DNA from 2 places in the Allofournierella sp. genome. Region 2 is predicted to be linked to the other one. Evidence: a T-box and tRNA genes for the amino acid it is inferred to sense, from the RefSeq annotation. Region 2 holds a T-box; the other holds one or more tRNA genes.
What was found. A T-box is a leader RNA that pairs with one kind of tRNA and senses whether it is charged. The one in region 2 lies ahead of tyrS (tyrosine--tRNA ligase), so its partner is inferred to be a tRNA-Tyr.
Positions count from the first base shown of each region.

Region 1 (10,458 bases), on a different contig from region 2:
CGCAGCGCTCCAGCGCATCGGCGTACTGCAGGACCCGCAGCGGGATATCGAAGCATTTCAAATAATCCACCAGATTCTCGCACAGCGGCTTTGCGGCCAGCGCCCCGGCCAGGTCCTCCGGCACTTTTTGTCCCTGTTTTATCAGGCACTCCCGTGCAAAGGCCTCGGTCAGCGCCCCGTCCAGATGCAGATGCAGCTCCACTCGTCCCGGATACATTCGTTCTCCCGTCCCTTCTCATTTTGTTTCAGCCCGCCCGGTGCCGGCACAGGCCTGTTTTTTTGCCTATTATACCACAGGGATATTCCCCGCTGCCAGCGCCCGGGCTTTTATTTTATTGCACATTCCCTCACCCCATCCGTGCAGCTTTGGCGGCTTTGCGTGCCCCGGCTGTACGGCTGATCCATTGCCCGCCGCACCCCAGCTTTTGCCGGGGTGCTTTTCCACTTTCTGATACCAAACAATAAGGAGGACCCCCATTATGGCCATTCATGTGGTAAACGAAGCCCGGCGCTGCCTGAACTGCAAGGTACCCCAGTGCCGCACCGGCTGCCCCATCAACACCCCCATTCCGGACATGATCCAGCTGTTTCTGAACAGCCAGCTGGATGCCGCCGGCCAGATGCTGTTTGAAAACAACCCCTTAAGCGTTGTCTGCTCGCTGGTGTGCGACCACGAAAAGCAGTGCGAGGGCCACTGCGTGCTGGGCCGTAAAAGCGCCCCGGTTCACATCTCCAGCATCGAGAACTACATCTCGGACAGCTACCTGGACCGGATGAAGATCCAGCGCGAGGCAAACAAGGGCAAGCGGGCGGCCATCATCGGTAGCGGCCCCGCGGGCATCACCATCTCGGTGCTGCTGGCCCAGAAGGGCTACGACGTGACCCTGTTTGAAAGCCGGGAGAAGATCGGCGGCGTGCTGCGCTACGGCATCCCCGCCTTCCGGCTGCCCAAGTCGGTGCTGGACCGCTACAAGGACCAGCTGATTAAGCTGGGGGTAAAGATCCGGCCCAACACCGCCATCGGCGGTGCCCTCACGGTGGACGACCTGCAGCGGGACGGCTACCAGGCCATCTTCATCGGCACCGGTGTATGGCGGCCCAAAAAGCTGGGCATCCCTGGCGAGAGCCTGGGCCATGTGCACTTCGCCATCGACTATCTGGTGAACCCGGATGTATACGAGCTGGGCAGCGAGGTGGCGGTGATCGGCGCGGGCAACTCGGCCATGGATGTGGCCCGCACCGCCCTGCGCAAGGGAGCAAAGCATGTGACCATCCTCTGCCGGGCCGACAAGCCCGCCGCCAGTGTGCGTGAGGTGGACTACGCCCTGGCCGACGGGGTGGAATTTGTCTACGGCATCCACAGTGAGCGCATCACCGATCAGGGCGTGGAATACCGGCAGGCCACCTTCGATGAAAACGGCCAGGTCATCGAGATGAGCGAGCCCGCGCTCTTTTTTGCCGACAGCGTGATCATCGCGGTAAGCCAGGGCCCCAAGGACAAGATCGTGAACACCACCAATCACGGTCTTCTGGCCACCGACGAGACCGGCCACACCAGCCGCCCGGGCATCTTCGCCAGCGGCGACGTGGTGCTGGGCGCCCGCACCGTGGTGGAAGCGGTGAAGTATTCCAAGACCGTAGCCGCCGCCATGGACGAATACCTGCAGAGTCTGGGCTGAGTCCCGTGCCGCACACAGCGGCCCTTCCGCAGCTTTACAAAACCCAAAACAAAGAACGCCCCGGCCTGAGCCGGGGCGTTCTTTGTTGAAAAGATAAAAGGAAGGGACAAGACCCTTTGCCCGCCTGTACGCCCGGTTCAGCGCACCAGCACCAGAGCCACATCGTTCACATTGGTGCCGGTGGGCCCGGTCACGATCAGCCCGCCGGTTTTTTGCAGGGCATGATAGGCGTCGTTGTTTTCCAGCACCTGGTGAATGGTCAGTCCCTCGGCCAGCAGCGCGGCCCGGGTGCTTCCGTCCACATAGCCGCCCGCGGCATCGGTGGGGCCGTCGGTGCCGTCGCTGCCCACGCTGAACACCGCCGCATTCTTCATGCCCGCGATGCCCTCGGCAGCGGCCAGGGCAAGCTCCTGGTTGCGGCCGCCTTTGCCCTTACCAGTCAGCTTCACCACCGTTTCGCCCCCGGCGATAAAGGCCATGGGGTGCTCGGGGTGGGCGTGGGTCCTGGCGATGGAGGCCAGAAAGCTCCCGGCTTCCCTGGCCTGACAGCATAACCGGTCGGTGAGGAGCACCGGCTCATACCCCAGCTGGCGGCAGACCCGGGCAGCGGCGGCGCACAGCTGACGCACACTGCCGGTGATCTGTGTCTCCACATTATCCAGCTGCTTGGGGGTTTCCTGTTTGAGGCATTCCAGAGCCGCGCCGCTCAGGGTCAAACGGTACTTCTCCACCACCGCCAGCGCCTGGGCGCAGGTGGAGGAATCCGGGCAGGCGGGGCCGGAGGCGATCATATCCAGCGGGTCACCCAGAATGTCGCTGAGCACCACCGCAAATACCCTGGCCGGTGCGCACAGCCGGGCAAAGCGCCCGCCCTTCACCGCGCTCAGCCGCTTGCGCAGGGTGTTCATCTCCACGATGTCCGCCCCGCAGGCCAGCAGCTGACCGGTGATGTCCTGCAGCTCTTCGCCGCTCACCAGCGGCTTTTCAAACAGGGCGCTGCCGCCGCCGGAAAGCAGAAACAGCACGGTGTCACCCTCGCCCGCGTCCTTTACCAGGTCCAGCGCGGCCTGGGTGGCGGCAAAGGAATTCTCATCCGGCACCGGGTGGCCTGCCTCGTAACAGGTGCAGCGGGGAATGGGGCCTTTTACGTGGCCGTATTTGGTCACCACCACACCGGCACAAAGCCTGTCGCCCAGCCGGGCCGCGGCGGCACCGGCCATCTGCCAGGCCGCCTTTCCCGCCGCCACCAGCAGCACCCGGCCGGAAAACACCCGGCCGCTCAACGCGCGGTGTACCGCCTCGTCCGGCAGAACCGCCTGGATGGACCGCTCGATGATGGTATTCGCATCGCTGCGCAAGCTGCTGTTCATAACACATTCCTCGCTTTTCGATCGTATCAATGCCCACCGTCTGTGGTGCTGCAGGAAAAACTTGAATTCGGCAAAGCAAAAAGCCTTGCAGAATCAAGTTCTGCAAGGCTTTTTGTTGGTGGGAGCGGGTGGATTCGAACCACCGAAGCAAAAATGCAACAGATTTACAGTCTGCCCCCATTGGCCGCTCGGGAACACTCCCACATATCAGTTATTTACTTTTGCCTCATCGCTGAGTGCTTGATTATTATACCAAGCGTTTTCGGAAAAATCAACCCCTTTTTTAAAAAAATTCAAAAAAATTTTTCACGCCCATTTTGGGGCCTTTTTTCGGGGCTATTTTCTTCGGTCTGTTCAGCACGCTACTTTTATGCTATACTAAATAAATAGGGTTTCGCCCTGCCTGCACGGCGGCCCCCACCCCACGCAAAGGAGGCACACTGCCATGGCTGAAATTTCCGAATATTCCCGCGTCACTCCCGCCATCGAGCGGCTGGCACAGGTCTGCCTGGCCAACAGCCAGATCAACCGGGACGACTACATCCGCTACAATGTCAAGCGCGGCCTGCGCGACCTGGACGGCACCGGCGTGCTGGCCGGTCTCACCGAGATCAGCGAGATCATCAGCAGCAAGACGGTGAACGGCGAACCGCAGCCCTGCCCGGGCGAGCTGTATTACCGGGGCTACTCCATCCAGCAGCTCACCGACGGCTTTCTGCGCGACGGCCGCTTCGGCTTCGAGGAGACGGCCTATCTGCTCATGTTCGGCCAGTTGCCGGACGCTGCCCAGCTGGAGCAGTTCAACCGCCAACTTGCTTTTTACCGCAGCCTGCCCACCAACTTTGTGCGGGATGTGATCCTGAAGGCCCCCAGCGCGGACATGATGAACACCCTGGCCCGGTGCGTACTCACCATGGCCAGCTACGACGAGCGGCCGGACGACATCAGCCTGCCCAACGTGATCCGTCAGTGCATCGACATGATCGCCATCTTCCCGCTGATCGCGGTCTACGGCTACCAGGCCTATAATTACTATTTAAACGGGAAGAGCCTTTACATCCACACTCCCCGGCCCGAGCTTTCCACCGCGGAAAACATCCTCACCCTGCTCCGGCCGGACGGCCAGTACACGCCGCTGGAGGCCCGCATTCTGGATCTGTGCCTGGTGCTGCACGCCGAACACGGCGGCGGCAACAACTCCACCTTCACCACCCACGTGGTCACCAGCTCCGGCACCGACACCTACAGCTGCATGGCGGCGGCGCTGGCCAGCCTGAAGGGTCCCCGCCACGGCGGCGCGAACATCAAGGTGGTGCGCATGTTCGAGGACATGGAGGCCAATCTCACCGACTGGGAAGACGAGGACGCCATCAAGGATTATCTGGCTGGTCTTTTGGCGGGCGAGCGGTTCGACAAAAGCGGCCTGATCTACGGCATGGGCCACGCGGTCTACTCGGTCAGCGACCCCCGCGCCCAGATCCTGCGCGGCTTTGTGGAGCGGTTGAGCGACGAAAAGGGCCTGCACAGGGAATACGCCCTGTATGCGGCGGTGGAGCGGCTGGCTCCCCAGGTCATTGCCCAAAAGCGCCGCATCTACAAGGGTGTTTCCGCCAACGTGGACTTCTACAGCGGCTTTGTATACCGGATGCTGGGCCTGCCCACCGAGCTGTTCACCCCGCTGTTCGCTATGGGCCGTGTGGCGGGCTGGAGCGCCCACCGCATGGAGGAGCTGATCAACATGGGCAAGATCATCCGCCCGGCCTACCTGGCGGTGCAGCCCCGCCGGGAATACATTCCGTTGGAAAACCGTCAGTAAATCGATCCGCCCCCGTTCCCTGAATTCAGGGAACGGGGGTGGATTTCTTTTTGCCGTTTACAGCTGCTCCATGGGGATTTCCATAATCATGGCGGTGCCCCATTCCTTTTTGCTGATGATGCGCAGCGTACCGCCCTGCTCATACATCCGGATTCGGGCATAGATATTGTGCAGGCCGATGCCGGTGGACGCGCGCACCTTGCCCGCCTGGGGCGCCCGCTCTCCGGTGACCATCTGATGGAATCAGGGATGGCGATGAAGGCCTGACGCAGCATGAACACGAAGTACACGTCCACCGCGGCGGGCAGCACCAGGGACCACATGGTGTTCAGGATGCCCAGCTCCTTGAACAGCATGTAGCGGGGCATGATCATCACGTCGCTGGGGATCATCAGACCGGCCAGCAGCACCAGGGTGCACACGGTCATGACAACGGTGTTCATATACCACTGGCCAAAATCAAAGTAGGGGTTCGCGAATACGGTTTTCATGTTCTGCAGCGTGAAGTGTTCCGGAATCAGCTGCAGGGGAGTGCGCAGCACTTCACCGGTGGGCTTGAAGGCCGAGGAAACCGTAAACAGAAACGGATAGATGCAAATGAGACCAAAGAGGAACAATACAATCGTAATGACCCACTTTGTGACGATGCCTTTTTTCTTGGTCATAAGATTACCCTTCCTTTCCGGCTTAGTAGTTCACCCATTTTTTCTGACCGCGCCACTGGATCAGGGTAATGGCCATGGCCAGGGCGATTACTCGTTTCATGTTCGTCTTCCTCCTAAATCTGTTTCATAAAAGCGGGCCTTGCGGGCCGCTCTCTCTGTTGCAAACCCATAATAACAAAGCTTTTGCCGCTCTTAAATAGGCAGAATTTTGCTTTTTTATCGGCTTTTTTTCCGGCAAAAATCGCCGATGCGGCAAAAAGCAACCACACAACCGATCGGGCGTATCCGGAACAAAATTCCCCCATAAAGTACAAATCCTGCCGATTGCGCATCTTCTTTCCCCCTGGCTATAATGGAGCCAACCCATACCCAAGGAAAGGAATCCCTGCCCATGGACCGAATTCACCAGGCGGTTTCCGTTGTGCCCTCGCCCCGGCAGCTTGCCTGGCAGCAGATGGGATTTTACGCCTTTGCTCATTTTGGAATGAACACCTTCACCGGCCGGGAATGGGGCGACAGCGCCTGCGGCGAAGGCAAAAACGGCAAAACCCAGGCATACGACTGGGAAGGCTATTACCAAATCATCCGCCGCGCCCAGCCAAACGCGGTGATCAGCGTGTGCGGGCCGGATGTGCGCTGGTGCGGCAACGAGGCCGGAGCCTGCCGCCCGTCCGAATGGAGCGTGGTCCCCGCCGCGCTGCGCAGTGCCGAGCGCACCGCCGCCCATTCCCAGCAGGCGGACGACGCAGAATTCTCCCGCCGGGTCACCTCCACCGACGAGGACCTGGGCAGCCGGGCGGAATCCGTCGCCGGTCTGTGCGCTGGCAGAGGGCGCCGCAGTGGGCGCGGGAGTGGCGTTGGTGCCGGATCCGCCCTGCCCGCCTTCGGAGGGTTTATTCTCCGGCTTCGGGGTGGGCGTGGGGGTGGTGGGATCGGGACTGGGCGTGGGGTTCGGCTTGCATCGTCACTTTTTGCAGTATTTTTCGAAAAATCAGCACTGTTTTCAGCAGTTCATTCTAAAAAAATCCAGTTTTTCAACTCTTCTTCCAGCGCTCCCTGAAATACCCGCCTGCGGCCGTGCCCATTTGCGGGCAAAACAAAAAGCCTGCTCCGGTGTGTGGGAGCAGGCTTTTTTGCAAGCGATATTCCGCCGAAGGGGCTGGCAGAATATGCCGGCGAACAGATTGAGGATGCGAAGCTTACTTCAGGTCGGTGGTGGCCAGCACGTCCATGTCATCGAATTCCATGTTCTCGCCGCCCATGGCCCAGATGAAGGTGTAGTTGCCGGTGCCTACGCCGCTGTGAATGCTCCAGGAGGGGCTGATCACAGCGTCGAAGTTCTGCATCACGATGTGACGGGTCTCGGTGGGCTCGCCCATCATGTGGAATACGACCTGATTCTCGGGGATCTCGAAGTAGGTGTAGATCTCCATGCGGCGCTCGTGGGTGTGGCTGGGCATGGTGTTCCAGTTGCTGCCCGGCTCCAGAGCGGTCATGCCCATGGACAGCTGGCAGGTCTTCAGCACGCTGGGGTGGATGAACTGGTTGATCACGCGCTTGTTGCAGCCTTCCACGGTGCCCAGAGGACGCTTGGCAGCCTCTTCGATGGTGATCAGCTTGTTCTCGTAGGCGCAGTGCGCGGGAGCGCTGACCATGAAGAACTTGGCAGGATTGGAGGCATCGTCACTGGAGAAGTGAACTTCCTTGTTGCCCTGGGTCAGGTACAGGCAGTCCTTGTAGTTCATGTGGTAGGAAACGCCGTCGGCCACAACGGTGCCGGCGCCGCCCAGGTTGAAGATACCGATCTCACGGCGCTCCAGGAAGAACTTGGTGCCAAAGTTGGCCCATACATCGATGCCCTTGTCAATGGACACTGCTTCCTGAACAGGCATGCAGCCCAGGGTGACCATACGGTCAACATGGCTGTAAACAGCAACAACCTCATCGGCCTTGTACAGACCGGTGATCAGGAACTCGTTGCGGGTTTCTTCGGTGGTGTAGCGCTTGAAGTCGCGCTGATTGCAAGAGTAACGAATATCCATTTTTATATCCTCTTTTCCTATGTGCCGGTCCGGTTTGTGCGGGCCGGCATAGTGATCGTTGGGATGGACTTAGCGCTGGATACGGCCGGAACCGTCGCCGCCAGCCAGCTTCTCTACCTCAGCCAGGGTAACCATGTTGTAGTCGCCCTCGATGGAGTGCTTCAGAGCGGAAGCAGCCACAGCGAACTCAACCGCAGCCTGGGTATCCTTGCCGGTGATCAGGCTGTAGATCAGGCCGCCGCCGAAGCTGTCGCCGCCGCCCACGCGGTCGATGATGTGCAGGTTGTACTTCTTGGAGAAGCAGTACTCGTCCTTCTCCACGTTGTACAGCATGGCGCTCCAGCCGTTGTCGAAGGCAGAGTGGCTCTCACGCAGGGTGATGGCAACCATCTTGAAGCCAAACTTGTCAGCCAGCTGACGGGCAACGCTCTTGTAGCCCTCGTGGTTGATCTCACCGGCGTAGATGTCGGTGTTCTCAGCCTCGATGCCGAATACGTCCTTGGCATCCTCCTCGTTGGAGATGCAAACGTCCACGTACTGGCACAGCTCGGTCATGGCAGCGCGGGCCTGCTCACGGGTCCACAGCTTGCCGCGGTAGTTCAGGTCGCAGGAAACGGTGATGTTCCGCTCCTTGGCAGCCTTGCAGGCAGCCTTGCAGATCTCAACCAGGTTCTCACCCAGCGCCGGGGTGATGCCGGTGAAGTGGAACCATTCCACACCCTCGAAGATGCTGTTCCAGTCGAAGTCGGCGGGATCAGCAGTCTGGATGGCGGAATGAGCACGGTCGTAGATGCAAACGCTGCCGCGCTGAGAAGCACCCTTCTCGTTGAAGTAGATGCCAACACGCTCGCCGCCGCGAACGATCTTGCTGGTGTCCACACCGTAGCGGCGCAGGCTGTTCACAGCAGCCTGACCGATGGAGTGGGTGGGCAGCTTGGTCACGAAGGCAGCATCCAGGCCGTAGTTGGCCAGGGAAACGGCCACGTTGGCCTCGCCGCCGCCGAAGGTGAACTCCACGTGATCGCACTGTACGAAACGCTCGTAGTTATAGGGCTGCAGGCGCAGCATCAGCTCGCCAAAGGTAACAACTTTTGCCATAATATTTTTTCCTCCAGGTTTTGGTTATTTCTGCAGCAGATGGATGGCGAAGCCGCCGATCTCCTGCTCCAGGTATACAACAGTCATACGACCGTTCTTGTATTTTGCGGTCTCCATGTTCAGGGTGTAGCCCTTCTTCACCAGCTCAGCAGCGGCGATCTCCACGCTGTTGGTGCGGATGGCCAGGTGACCCTGCTTGCCCAGGTAGGGCTGCTTCATCACTTCGATCTCGGAAGAGGAGAAGATGGAGCTGTTGCCGGCCTTGGCAGCGAAGCCGAAGGCATTCTCGAACTGCTCGGCCACCTCAGCGGCGACGGACTCGTCCGCGGAGTTGATGCCCACGTGAGCGATCTCGAAGCCCAGCACAGCCTGGCGGGCCTCAGCGCACAGCTGAGTGATCTTCTCGAAGTTGCCCGCGGCGATCTGGTCCTTGGGGCAAACCCAGCTGCCGCCCACGGCATGGATGAAGGGAGCGCGGATGAACTCACCCACGTTCTGGGCATTCACGCCGCCGGTGGGCATGAACTTCACGCCCACGAAGGGAGCGGACAGGTTCTTCAGAGCGTTCAGGCCGCCGTATACATTGGCGGGGAAGAACTTGATGACCTTCAGGCCCTTTTCCAGAGCAGCGGTGATCTCGGTGGGAGTCACGCAGCCGGGAGCCACGGGCACATCATGCTCGATGCAGTAGTCCACGACCTTCTCGTTGAAGCCGGGAGACACGATGAACTTGGCGCCCATCTCGATGGCGGTCTTGCACTGCTCCAGGTTCAGAACAGTGCCTGCGCCCACCAGCATGTCGGGGCAGTTCTCGGCCACAGCCTTGATGGAATCGGCAGCAGCAGCGGTGCGGAAGGTGATCTCCATCACATCGATGCCGCCGGCAACCATGGCGTTCGCGGTGGGGACAGCGTCCTTGGCATCCTCCAGCACAACAACAGGCACAACACCCGCGTTGGCAAAGCGTTCCATAACAGTCATTGCTTATAAGCCTCCATGTACGATTGTTTATGAGAATACCGCACAATTCCGGCAGGGACAGAGCCTTGCCGGAACCGTGCAATATTTATGAATGGCAGAATTCAGCGCAAAGCACAGACTCAGGGCTGCTTGCCGATGTAAGCCAGGATGCCGCCGTCCACATACAGGATGTGGCCGTTCACAAAGTTGGAAGCATCGGAAGCCAGGAACACGGCGGGGCCGGCCAGGTCTTCGGCTTCGCCCCAGCGGGCAGCGGGGGTCTTGGCGATGATGAACTGATCGAAGGGATGGCGGCTGCCGTCCGGCTGAATCTCACGCAGAGGAGCGGTCTGGGGAGTGGCGATGTAGCCGGGGCCGATGCCGTTGCACTGGATGTTGGCCTCGCCGTACTCGCTGGCGATGTTCTTGGTCAGCATCTTCAGGCCGCCCTTGGCAGCAGCGTAGGCGGAAACGGTCTCGCGGCCCAGCTCGCTCATCATGGAGCAGATGTTGATGATCTTGCCGTGACCCTTCTTGATCATGGAGGGGATCACAGCCTTGGATACGATGAAAGGAGCGTTCAGGTCCACGTCGATCACCTGACGGAACTCGGCAGCGCTCATGTCGCACATGGGGATGCGCTTGATGATGCCGGCGTTGTTGACCAGAATGTCGATCACGCCAACTTCTTCCTCGATCTTGGCCACCAGGGCATTCACAGCCTCTTCATTGGTGACATCGCATACATAGCCGTGGGCCTCGATGCCGGCCTCACGATAAGCAGCCAGGCCCTTGTCCACCAGTTCCTGCTTGATGTCGTTGAAAACG
Region 1 is NZ_JAGHKE010000054.1:1,659-12,116, reverse strand. Features, by position in the region: gene add (adenosine deaminase) at 1-217, opposite strand, end outside; gene J7G73_RS08065 (NAD(P)-dependent oxidoreductase) at 480-1,679, shown strand; gene J7G73_RS08060 (glycerate kinase) at 1,817-3,049, opposite strand; tRNA gene J7G73_RS08055 (tRNA-Tyr) at 3,166-3,251, opposite strand; gene J7G73_RS08050 (citrate/2-methylcitrate synthase) at 3,495-4,865, shown strand; gene J7G73_RS08045 (hypothetical protein) at 4,952-5,530, opposite strand; gene J7G73_RS08040 (hypothetical protein) at 5,644-5,862, opposite strand; gene J7G73_RS08035 (hypothetical protein) at 5,922-6,590, shown strand; gene kduI (5-dehydro-4-deoxy-D-glucuronate isomerase) at 6,730-7,572, opposite strand; gene J7G73_RS08025 (sugar kinase) at 7,642-8,670, opposite strand; gene J7G73_RS08020 (bifunctional 4-hydroxy-2-oxoglutarate aldolase/2-dehydro-3-deoxy-phosphogluconate aldolase) at 8,695-9,651, opposite strand; gene J7G73_RS08015 (gluconate 5-dehydrogenase) at 9,771-10,458, opposite strand, start outside.
Region 1: it encodes a tRNA-Tyr, which carries the amino acid that the T-box ahead of tyrS (tyrosine--tRNA ligase) is inferred to sense. The anticodon was not compared.

Region 2 (10,458 bases):
CCGGGTCTACTGCCTATTCGCTTTCCGCCGGGGGACCGATTCTGGACGCACATATCGAAGGTATCGTGGTCAGCATGATCTGCGCTCACAGTCTGCATCAGCCATCCATGGTTTTTGCAGCTGACCGTTGCATCCGCATTGAAGTGAATGCAAAAGGGCGAAACGAGATTTTCATCAGCACGGATGGGGAAGAGGAACGCTCTCTGCGGGACGGAGGTCATGTGGAAGTGGAGCTTTCCCGCCAAAGTATTCGTCTGGTCACCTTTAGCCTGGCTGATCAGTTTGACGCTATCGACAGAAAATTACGAGGGAGGTAACGCCGGTGAAAGGTGAACGCCATAATAAAATTCTTGAATTGATCCAGCAACATGCAATCGACCGGCAGGAGGATCTGCTGCGCTATTTGAAGGATGCCGGCTTCCAGGTCACGCAGGCCACGGTATCCCGAGACATCCGGGAACTGCACCTGGTGAAAGTTGCAGCGGGCGGCGGACAGTATCGTTATGTATCCGCAGCTGCAGCCAGCAGCCAGCAGGTGCATTCTCCTGGCCGGTTTGAAATGATCTTTCGGGAGTCTGTGCTTAAAATCGACTATGCAGGTCACACCGTTCTGGTCAAATGCTTTTCGGGCATGGCCAACGCTGCCTGTGAGCTGTTTGATTCCATGAAATGGGAGGAAGAGGTTGTTGGCACCCTTTCCGGCGACGATACCTTCCTGATCTTGATGCGCACTGAGGCAGATGCTCAGCACCTGTGCCAGACCCTGAGTCAGTACGTGGCCAAACGCTGAGCAGAACGCAATCACAGGAAGGATTGATCAGGCTCAATGTTAACCTCATTACGAATCGAAAATGTTGCGGTAATTGAAAAAGTTCAGGTACAGTTCACCGCCGGACTGAATGTTCTGACCGGCGAAACCGGTGCCGGTAAATCGATTCTGATCGATTCCATCAGCGCCATTCTGGGCAACCGGATTAGCCGTGATCTGGTGCGTACCGGTGCGCCGAAAGCCTGTATCTGGGCCACCTTTGATCAGTTGCCCAAACAGGTGAAGATGCAGCTGGAGCAGGCCGGTTATGATGCAGGCGAAGAGCTGCTGATCTACCGCGAAATCACTGCGGAAGGGAAAAGCCATTGTCGCATCAATGGTATGCCCGCCACTGTATCGGTCCTTCGGGATATTACCGCCGGGTTGATCAACATCCACGGCCAGCACGATAGCCAGGGGCTGACCGACCCCGCGAAGCATCTGGGAATTCTGGATGCTTTTGCACAGAACCAAAATGAATTCAACGCCTACCGTAAGGTGTATAAAGAGCTTATTGCGGTGAAGCGGCAGGCTGATGCACTGCAGTTGGATGAAGCCGAAAAGCAGCGAAAGATGGAGCTCTTGCGTTTTCAGTTGAATGAGATTGAGGATGCCGCCTTGCAGATTGGTGAAGAAGAGCGCCTTATTTCCCGACGCCAGATTGTTTCCCATGCGCAAACCATCCTGGAGCAGATTGCTTCGGCTCACAGTGCGCTTTCCGGTGGAGATGAATTCTCCGGTGCAGCCGACCTGTTGGGAGGCGCCAACGGTTCGCTGGAGCAGGCCGCTGTTCTGGACGAATCCCTGCAGCCTCTGCAGGAGCGTTTGGCAGACCTTTATTACAGCGCCCGGGAGCTTGCAGTAGATCTGGCTTCCCGGCTGGATGACTATGGCTTTGACCCGGCTGAACTTGACCAGCTGGAGCAGCGTTTGGATACCATCTACCGGCTGAAGAACAAATATGGGGCCGATTCTGTGGAGGAACTTCTGCACATGGCAGAGAAATCCCGCGAGGAACTGGAACACATTGAGCGTGCAGACGAAACGCTGGAACAGCTGAACCAACAGAAGCAGGCTTTGTACAAGGAAGCCAAGCTTCTGGCTGAAAAACTCACCCAGACCCGTCTGAATTCGTTTGAGCGAATGGAACAACAGCTGGTGGAAGCCTGCACCTTCCTGAATATGCCCGGCACTCGTTTTGTATTGCAGCACAGTCGGGGACCTTTGGCCGGGTCCGGTCAGGATTCGGTGGAATTCTACATTTCTACCAACCTGGGCGAAGCGCCAAAGCCGCTGGCAAAAATCGCATCCGGTGGCGAGCTTTCCCGTATCATGCTGGCACTGAAGAGCGCACTGGCAGAAAAGGACGCCATCCCCACTGTTATTTACGATGAGATCGACACCGGTGTTTCCGGTCTTGCCGCCGGGCGAATCGGCGAAAAGCTTCGCCAGACCTCCAAGGGTCGGCAGGTGCTGTGCATCACCCATACCGCACAGATCGCCGCACTGGCCACCAGCCATCTGCTGATTCAGAAAAACGTGGAAGGGCAGCGCACCTTTACCCAGATTCACCCGCTGGACCAGGCAGGTCGCGTACAGGAGCTGGCACGCATCATTTCCGGCGACCACATCACCGATCTGAGCCTGGCCAACGCCCGGGAAATGCTGTCGCTCTAACCCTTGACAACGCAAATGCTTTGCGCTATACTGCTAAATATCAAATGCAACGCCGGGAAAAAGTAATTGCTCCGTTTGCGGCACAGAGAAGCTCTGGTTGGTGAAAAGGGCAGCGCAGCAAGCAATGAATACCTCCCTGAGCAGCAGGCTGAACACCCTGTGGCAAGTAGGCTGTGCCGTGTGCGCCCGTTACCGCGCAGGAGTGTGCTTTTTGCACTCCGCAAGGCCCGTTTTCGCGAGAAGCGGGCGAACAGAGGTGGTACCGCGATTTTTCGCCCTCTGCCAAATTCAATTTTGGCAGAGGGCTTTTTCTATGCCTTTTGCCGCAAAGACACAGGAGGAGAATACACATGACTTTGTACGACGAGCTGGTTGCCCGCGGCCTGGTTGCTCAGGTGACCGACGAGGAAGAAATCAAGGACCTGATCAACAATGGTAAGGCTACCTTCTACATCGGCTTTGACCCCACTGCTGATTCTCTGCATGTGGGTCATTTTATGGCCCTGAACCTGATGCGCCGGATGCAGCGTGCGGGCAATCGCCCCATCGCGCTGATCGGCGGTGGCACCGCCATGGTTGGTGACCCTTCCGGCCGTACCGACATGCGCAGCATGATGACCACCGAGACCATCCAGCACAACTGCGAGTGCTTCAAAAAGCAGATGAGCAAGTTCATCGACTTCTCGGACGGCAAAGCTCTGATGCTGAACAACGCCGACTGGCTGATGAAGCTGAACTACATCGAGCTGCTGCGGGAAGTAGGTCCCTGCTTCTCGGTCAATAACATGCTTCGTGCGGAATGCTACAAGCAGCGCATGGAGAAGGGCCTGTCCTTCCTGGAATTCAACTACATGATCATGCAGTCCTACGACTTCTATCACATGTTCCAGGAGCTGGGCTGCAATCTGCAGTGCGGTGGCGACGATCAGTGGTCCAACATGCTGGGCGGTACCGAACTGATCCGCCGCAAGCTGGGCAAGGATGCCTACGCCATGACCATCACTCTGCTGCTCACCTCGGAGGGCAAGAAGATGGGCAAAACCCAGAAGGGCGCTGTATGGCTTGATCCCGAGAAGACCAGCCCCTACGAATTCTATCAGTACTGGCGCAATGTGGATGACGCCGATGTGATCAAGTGCCTGCGCATGCTCACCGATGTTCCCCTGGAGGAGATCGACGCAATGGCTGATTGGGAAGGCAGCCAGCTGAACAAGGCGAAAGAGCTGCTGGCTTTCGAGCTGACCAAGCTGGTTCACAACGAAGAGGAAGCCACCAAGGCACAGGAGACCGCCCGCGGTCTGTTCAGTGGCGCTGCCGACATGGCCAACATGCCCAGCACCACTCTGACCGCCGATCAGCTGCAGGATGGCCGCATCGGCATTCTGGACCTGATGATGGCTGCCAAGCTGGTTCCCAGCAAGCGTGAAGCCCGTCAGCTGATCCAGCAGGGCGGCATTCTGCTGGACGGCGAAAAGGTTTCTGATCCCACTCTTCCCGTTACTGCTGAGCAGCTGGAAAACGGCGTTGTGATCAAGAAGGGCAAAAAGACCTACCACAAGGTTCAGCTGTAAGCGCTGCCTCAGACAACGTAACTTTTTATTAAGAAAGGGCCGGAGCAAAATGCTCCGGCCCTTTCTGTCATTCGCAAATTTTTGATTTACTCGGGAAGCACCAGGAATTCCGAGTCTACATTTTCCTGAAGCATGGATGTAATATAGCTGAGCGAAAAGCCCGGGAAATTACCACGCACACCATGTGCGGAGGCAAGCTCATCGGTATAATCCCGGAGCAGATACATCCGGATATTGGCATAATGTGCGTCATAGTGATTGACCGTCGGATAGAACAACGGCTCTCGAATCACCGTGCTGGCCGTGCCGTCCGGCTGGGTGGTTTTTTCTACTGTGAACGTGAGAATCATCCCCACCATTGTATCGGCCGTGGACTGTGCGTTCAAAAAATTCCCCAGGGAATAGGCCACAAAAGCCTGCCGCCCATCCGCTGCTGTAAGCCACTGCGCAGTCTGCACCACATGGGGATGGGTACCGATGATCACATCGGCACCCCAATCGGCCATTTTCTGCGCCAGATCTTTCTGCGCCTGTGTGACCGAGTGGCTGCCCTCCACACCCCAGTGCACGCTGACCACCACCAGATCCGCCTCGCTGCGGGCTTGCTCCAGAAGCTGCTGCATCACATCCAGCTCACTGGTATAGATCACATGGGAAGGTGCATTGGCAGGTGTATTGATTCCATTGGTATGTTCCGTAAATCCCAGGTAAGCGATTCTTACGCCATCCACTGTCTGAATCACCGGTGCAGTGGCATCATCCGTATACAGCCCGGCGGTTGTCACATCCTCCGGCATAGCAGCCCAGAAGTCCGTGGTTGCCTGCAGGCCCTGCGCGCCTTTATCGTAGGTGTGGTTGTTGGACAGGTTGAACACCCGGAACCCCAGGTCATACAGCTGCCGTCCCATGTCTCCGGGCGTGGAGAAGCACGGATAGGTGCTGGGCTCAAGTGTATCGGTCACCAGTGTTTCCTGGTTGATCCAGTTCACATCAAAATCGCTGAAAAAGGACTTTACATTCTCGTAGCAATAGGAAAAATCATAACCGTCCGCTCCATTTGCCTGTGCTCGCCGTTTTGCCTGCTCATAGATACCATTGTGAATCAGATTGTCACCAGTGGCGGAAAAACGAAGCGTCTGTATCTGCGGGCCGGGCGTTGGGGTAGGGGAGGGAAGTGCTTCCTGCTCCAGCGTTGATTGGGCAAATGCAGGCTGTGCCTCCGTGCTGTTTTGGAAAAACCATACCGCACAAAGCAGCAGGCAGCATATAGAAAGCACCATCAGAACGGCAGCAATCGTACGTTTCATAATAACCTCACAGCAGAGACCGCATCAAATCCTTCATATCGTAAAGACCATTTTTCTGACTGGTGAGAAAAACCGCCGCATTGATCGCGCCATTGGCAAAGACCGCACGAGACCCGGCGCTGTGAGAGAGTGTGATGACCTCATCCGGACCGCAGAACAGAATGTCATGGTCACCCACAATGCTGCCGCCGCGAATCGCATGCAGACCCATCTCGTGGGGATCACGCTTCTGGCGCACGGAATGACGGTCATAAACATAGTGATATCGATTACCAGTGGCTTCATTGATCTCGTCTGCCAGAAGCAGGGCAGTTCCGCTGGGAGCATCCACCTTATTATGATGATGCTTTTCGATGATTTCAATGTCATAGTCCATCCCCAGTGCCTGCGCAGCTTTCTGCGCCAGCTCTGCCAGCAGGTTGATCCCCATGGACATGTTGGCGCTCTTGAAAACCGGAGCTTTTCCCGCGGTCTGCTGAATCAGCTCACCGCATTCCCCATCCAGTCCGGTGGTGCATACCACACAGGCGGTACTGGTGCTCTGGCAATAGCGCAGCATGGATTTGGTGGCCTCGGGGGTGGAGAAATCGATGATCACATCTGCCTTCACGTTCAGCTCCTCCAGGCTGGCCGCCACAGGAATCGGGCCGCTCTGCGCGGAAACATCCACACCGCCTACAATTCGGCAGTCATCCCGCTGAGCAATCAGCTCACACAGCACCTTGCCCATCCGTCCATTGATGCCTTGAATGATAATATCCGTCATTTTTCGTGCTCCCTTTTGTAAAAATGCCCGACGGAAGCGCAGGTGCGGCAAACAGCTTACGCCGTTGCTTCTGCGGCCAGCCGCCGGGCAGAAAAGTTATAAAGTTGTAGTAGGCTTGATCCGAATCAAAGCAGACCAGTATCCCGCAATGTTTTTTCGATTCGGACCAGATTTGCTTCGCTGGGCTCAACCAGGGGCAACCGGCAATCACCGGCATCCCAGCCCAGCATATTCATTGCAGCCTTCACGGGGATCGGGTTCACATCGCAGAACAGCGCACTGCACAGCTCATTGAGCTCCAGCTGCATGGCCGCACTCTCTTTGATTTTGCCGTCAAACCAGAGCTGGCACATCTGGTGCATCTGAGCGGGAGCCACATTGGCGGCCACCGAAATCACACCCTTGCCGCCAACCGAGAGCAGGGGAACCACTTGATCGTCATTGCCGGAATACAGGGGCAGCTCCTCGCCGCACAGCGCGGCGATCCGTACCACCTGGGCAATGTTGCCGCTGGCTTCCTTGAGGCCCCGGATCATGGGATGACGGGAAAGCTCTAGCGCGGTTTCCGGCTGAATGTTCACCCCGGTACGGGATGGTACATTGTAGATGATGGCAGGCAGATCGGTGGAATCCGCAATCGTGAAAAAACTCTTTACAAGCCCGGCCTGACTGGTCTTGTTGTAGTAGGGGGTAACCAGCAGAAGCGCATCCGCACCCCGTGCAGCGGCTTCCTTGGACATCATCACCGCATGGGCAGTATTGTTGGAGCCGGTCCCGGCAATTACCGGAACCCGACCCTGGGCCGCCTCTACCACGCAGCGGATACATTCCAGATGCTCATCATCCTCCAGGGTTGCGGATTCACCCGTGGTCCCACACACGACCAGCGCGTCCGTGCCGCTTTCCACCTGAAATTCAGCCATCTTTTTCAATTCCGCAAAATTCACGGAGCCATCGTCGCACATCGGGGTAATCATGGCAACCGCACTTCCGGTGAAAATAAGCTCTTTCATCGCTGTCATCTCCTTTGTTCAAATCAAATTGGTTCAATCAATCCAGATAGCCCTTGGCCGCCAGCAGCTCTGCCAGCAGCACGCCGCCGCCGGCAGCGCCCCGCAGGGTATTGTGGGAAAGGCATACAAACTTGTAATCATACTGGGTATCTTCGCGCAGACGGCCGATAGATACCGCCATACCGTTTTCCAGGTTCCGGTCCAGCTTGGTCTGCGGGCGGTCGTTTTCCTCAAAATAGTGCAGGAACTGCTTGGGTGCACTGGGCAGCTCCAAACGCTGTGCCTCGCCCTGGAATGCAGCCCACCGCTCCAGAATCTGCTCCTTGGTAGGCTTCTTCTCGAAGCTCATGAACACGGCAGCCATATGGCCGTCGGAAACGGGGATGCGCAGGCACTGGGCAGTGATGGCAGGGGAGGCAGCCTTCACAATACGGTCACCCTCCACATGGCCCCACAACTTCAGAGGCTCCTGTTCGCTCTTCTCCTCCTCGCCACCGATGTAGGGGATGCAGTTATCCACCATCTCCGGCCAGGTCTCAAAGGTCTTACCCGCACCGGAAATTGCCTGATAGGTGCATACCAGCACATTTTTCAGGCCGAACTCTTCCCGCAGGGGATGAAGCGCAGGAACATAGCTCTGCAGCGAGCAATTGGACTTCACGGCAATGAAACCACGGGTGGTGCCCAGGCGGCGGCGCTGGGCCTCGATGATCTGAGCGTGATCGGCGTTGATCTCCGGCACGATCATAGGCACATCATCGGTAAACCGGTTGGCACTGTTGTTGGAAATCACCGGGCATTCTGCCTTGGCGTATGCTTCCTCCAGGGCCTTGATCTCATCCTTCTTCATGTCCACAGCGCAGAATACGAAGTCCACCTTCTGGGCAACTTCTTCCACGTGGGAAGCATCCATCACCACAAGCTTTGCAGCATTCTGCGGCATCGGAGTAGGCATGGCCCAGCGGGCACCGACTGCTTCCTCGTAGGTCTTACCCGCAGAACGGGGAGAGGCAGCCACAACGACCAGCTCGAACCAAGGATGATTCTCCAACAAGGAAACAAACCGCTGACCGACCATTCCGGTGGCGCCAACCACACCAACTTGATACTTTTTCATCGCTTACATCATCCTTTCCGTTTCCCTCCCGGCATTTTCTATTCTATGCCGGCCCCCTTTGGGGTTATATCCGAGCAATTGTGCCGGATATAAAAAAAAACCGGCTTGAAAACCGGCAACGTATGCAATATAATAAATTAGATTGCATAACACATGCACAGCGTTTCTGTGCTTTGTTCTAACTATAGCATTGCCGGCAGGTAATGTCAATGTAAGGAGAGGCAATATTTCTATGCTGAAAAAAGATTTCTGGTTCGACCTGCCGCAGGAACTGATTGCGCAGGAACCCTGCAGCCCCCGCGATGCCGCCCGGCTGATGTGCCTGGACCGTTCCAACGATCAGATCCAGCACCGTATTTTCCGGGATCTGGTGGATCTTCTGGAGCCCGGCGACCTTCTGGTGGTGAACAATTCCAAGGTGTTGCCCGCCCGTCTGATCGGCCAAAAGGAGCACACCGGCGCAGTGTGTGAGCTGCTTCTGCTGCGGCAGGAAAGCAACGACGTTTGGGAGTGCCTGGCGCGCCCCGGTAAACGTCTCAAACCCGGCATGCGCATCCTGTTTGGTGACAGCTCCCTGATTGCCACGATTCAGGAGACCAAAGAGGACGGCAACAAGCTGGTTTCCTTCGAGTACAACACCCAGACCCTTTATGAAAAGCTGGACGAGTTCGGCAAGATGCCGCTTCCTCCTTATATTACCAAGCAGCTGGAGGATCAAAGTCAGTACCAGACCGTATACGCCAAGGAACTGGGCAGTGCAGCGGCACCTACCGCAGGTCTGCATTTCACCCCGGAACTGATGCAGAAGCTGAAGGAGAAGGGGATCGGCATCACTGAGGTTACCCTGCATGTGGGCCTTGGTACCTTCCGCCCGGTCAAGGAGGACGAGATTGAGGATCACCTGATGCACTCGGAGTGGTACAGTGTGAGTGAGGAGACCGCTCGACTCATCAATGAAACCAAGGAAGCCGGTCACCGAGTTATTGCCGTCGGCACCACCAGCTGCCGCACTCTGGAATCGGTGGCTGCCAAATACGGCAAAATCCAGGCCTGCAGCGGTGACACCAGCATCTTCCTGTATCCCGGCTGTAAGTTCCTGTGTCTGGATGGCCTGATTACCAATTTCCATCTGCCGGAAAGCACCCTGATCATGCTGGTCAGCGCCTTTTACGGCTACGACAAAACCATGGCAGCCTACAAGACCGCTGTGGAGCAGCGTTACCGCTTTTTCAGCTTTGGCGATGCCATGCTGATTCTTTGATTGTATAACTTATTCAGAAAGGAGCTCGGTTTATGCCCTATCGCTTGCTGAAAACCGAACACAACGCCCGGCGGGGCGAATTCGAAACCGTTCACGGCACCGTTCAGACCCCCGCATTCATGAACGTTGCCACGGCAGCCGCCATCAAAGGTGGTCTGAGCGCGTTCGATCTGAAAGACATCCATTGTCAGGTCATGCTGTGCAATACCTACCATCTGCATCTACGGCCCGGCGATAAGCTGGTAGCCGAGATGGGCGGTCTGCACAAGTTCACCCGCTGGGATGGTCCGATCCTCACCGACAGCGGCGGATTCCAGGTATTCAGCCTTTCCAAGCTGCGCAAAATCACCGAGGAGGGCGTTACCTTCAACTCCCATCTGGACGGCCATAAGATCTTTATGGGTCCGGAGGAAAGCATGCAGATCCAGGCCAACCTGGGTTCCACCATTGCGATGGCCTTTGATGAATGCGTAGAAAACCCGGCGGAGTATAAATACTCCAAGGCCAGCTGTGATCGTACTGTCCGCTGGCTCAAGCGCTGCAAGGCTGAAATGGAGCGCCTGAAGCGGGAAGGCTTGGCAGTCAACCCGGATCAGATGCTGTTTGGCATCAACCAGGGCTGCACCTATGAAGACCTGCGTGTGGAACACATGAAGCAGATTGCCGAGCTGGATCTGGATGGCTATGCCATTGGTGGACTGGCTGTAGGTGAACCCGCCGAGGATATGTATCGCATCATCTCTGCGGTAGAGCCTCACATGCCCAAGGATAAGATTCGCTACCTGATGGGTGTGGGCACTCCCGGCAACATCATCGAAGCGGTTTCCCGCGGTGTTGACCTGTTCGACTGCGTCATGCCCAGCCGCAATGCTCGCCACGGTCATCTGAACACCTGGAGCGGCATCATCAACATCAAAAACCTGAAGTACCAGAAGGAC
Region 2 is NZ_JAGHKE010000012.1:16,273-26,730, forward strand. Features, by position in the region: gene J7G73_RS02540 (NAD(+)/NADH kinase) at 1-317, shown strand, start outside; gene J7G73_RS02545 (arginine repressor) at 323-790, shown strand; gene recN (DNA repair protein RecN) at 827-2,485, shown strand; T-box leader at 2,526-2,768, shown strand; gene tyrS (tyrosine--tRNA ligase) at 2,836-4,056, shown strand; gene J7G73_RS02560 (CapA family protein) at 4,143-5,363, opposite strand; gene dapB (4-hydroxy-tetrahydrodipicolinate reductase) at 5,371-6,129, opposite strand; gene dapA (4-hydroxy-tetrahydrodipicolinate synthase) at 6,255-7,142, opposite strand; gene asd (aspartate-semialdehyde dehydrogenase) at 7,180-8,259, opposite strand; gene queA (tRNA preQ1(34) S-adenosylmethionine ribosyltransferase-isomerase QueA) at 8,492-9,520, shown strand; gene tgt (tRNA guanosine(34) transglycosylase Tgt) at 9,553-10,458, shown strand, end outside.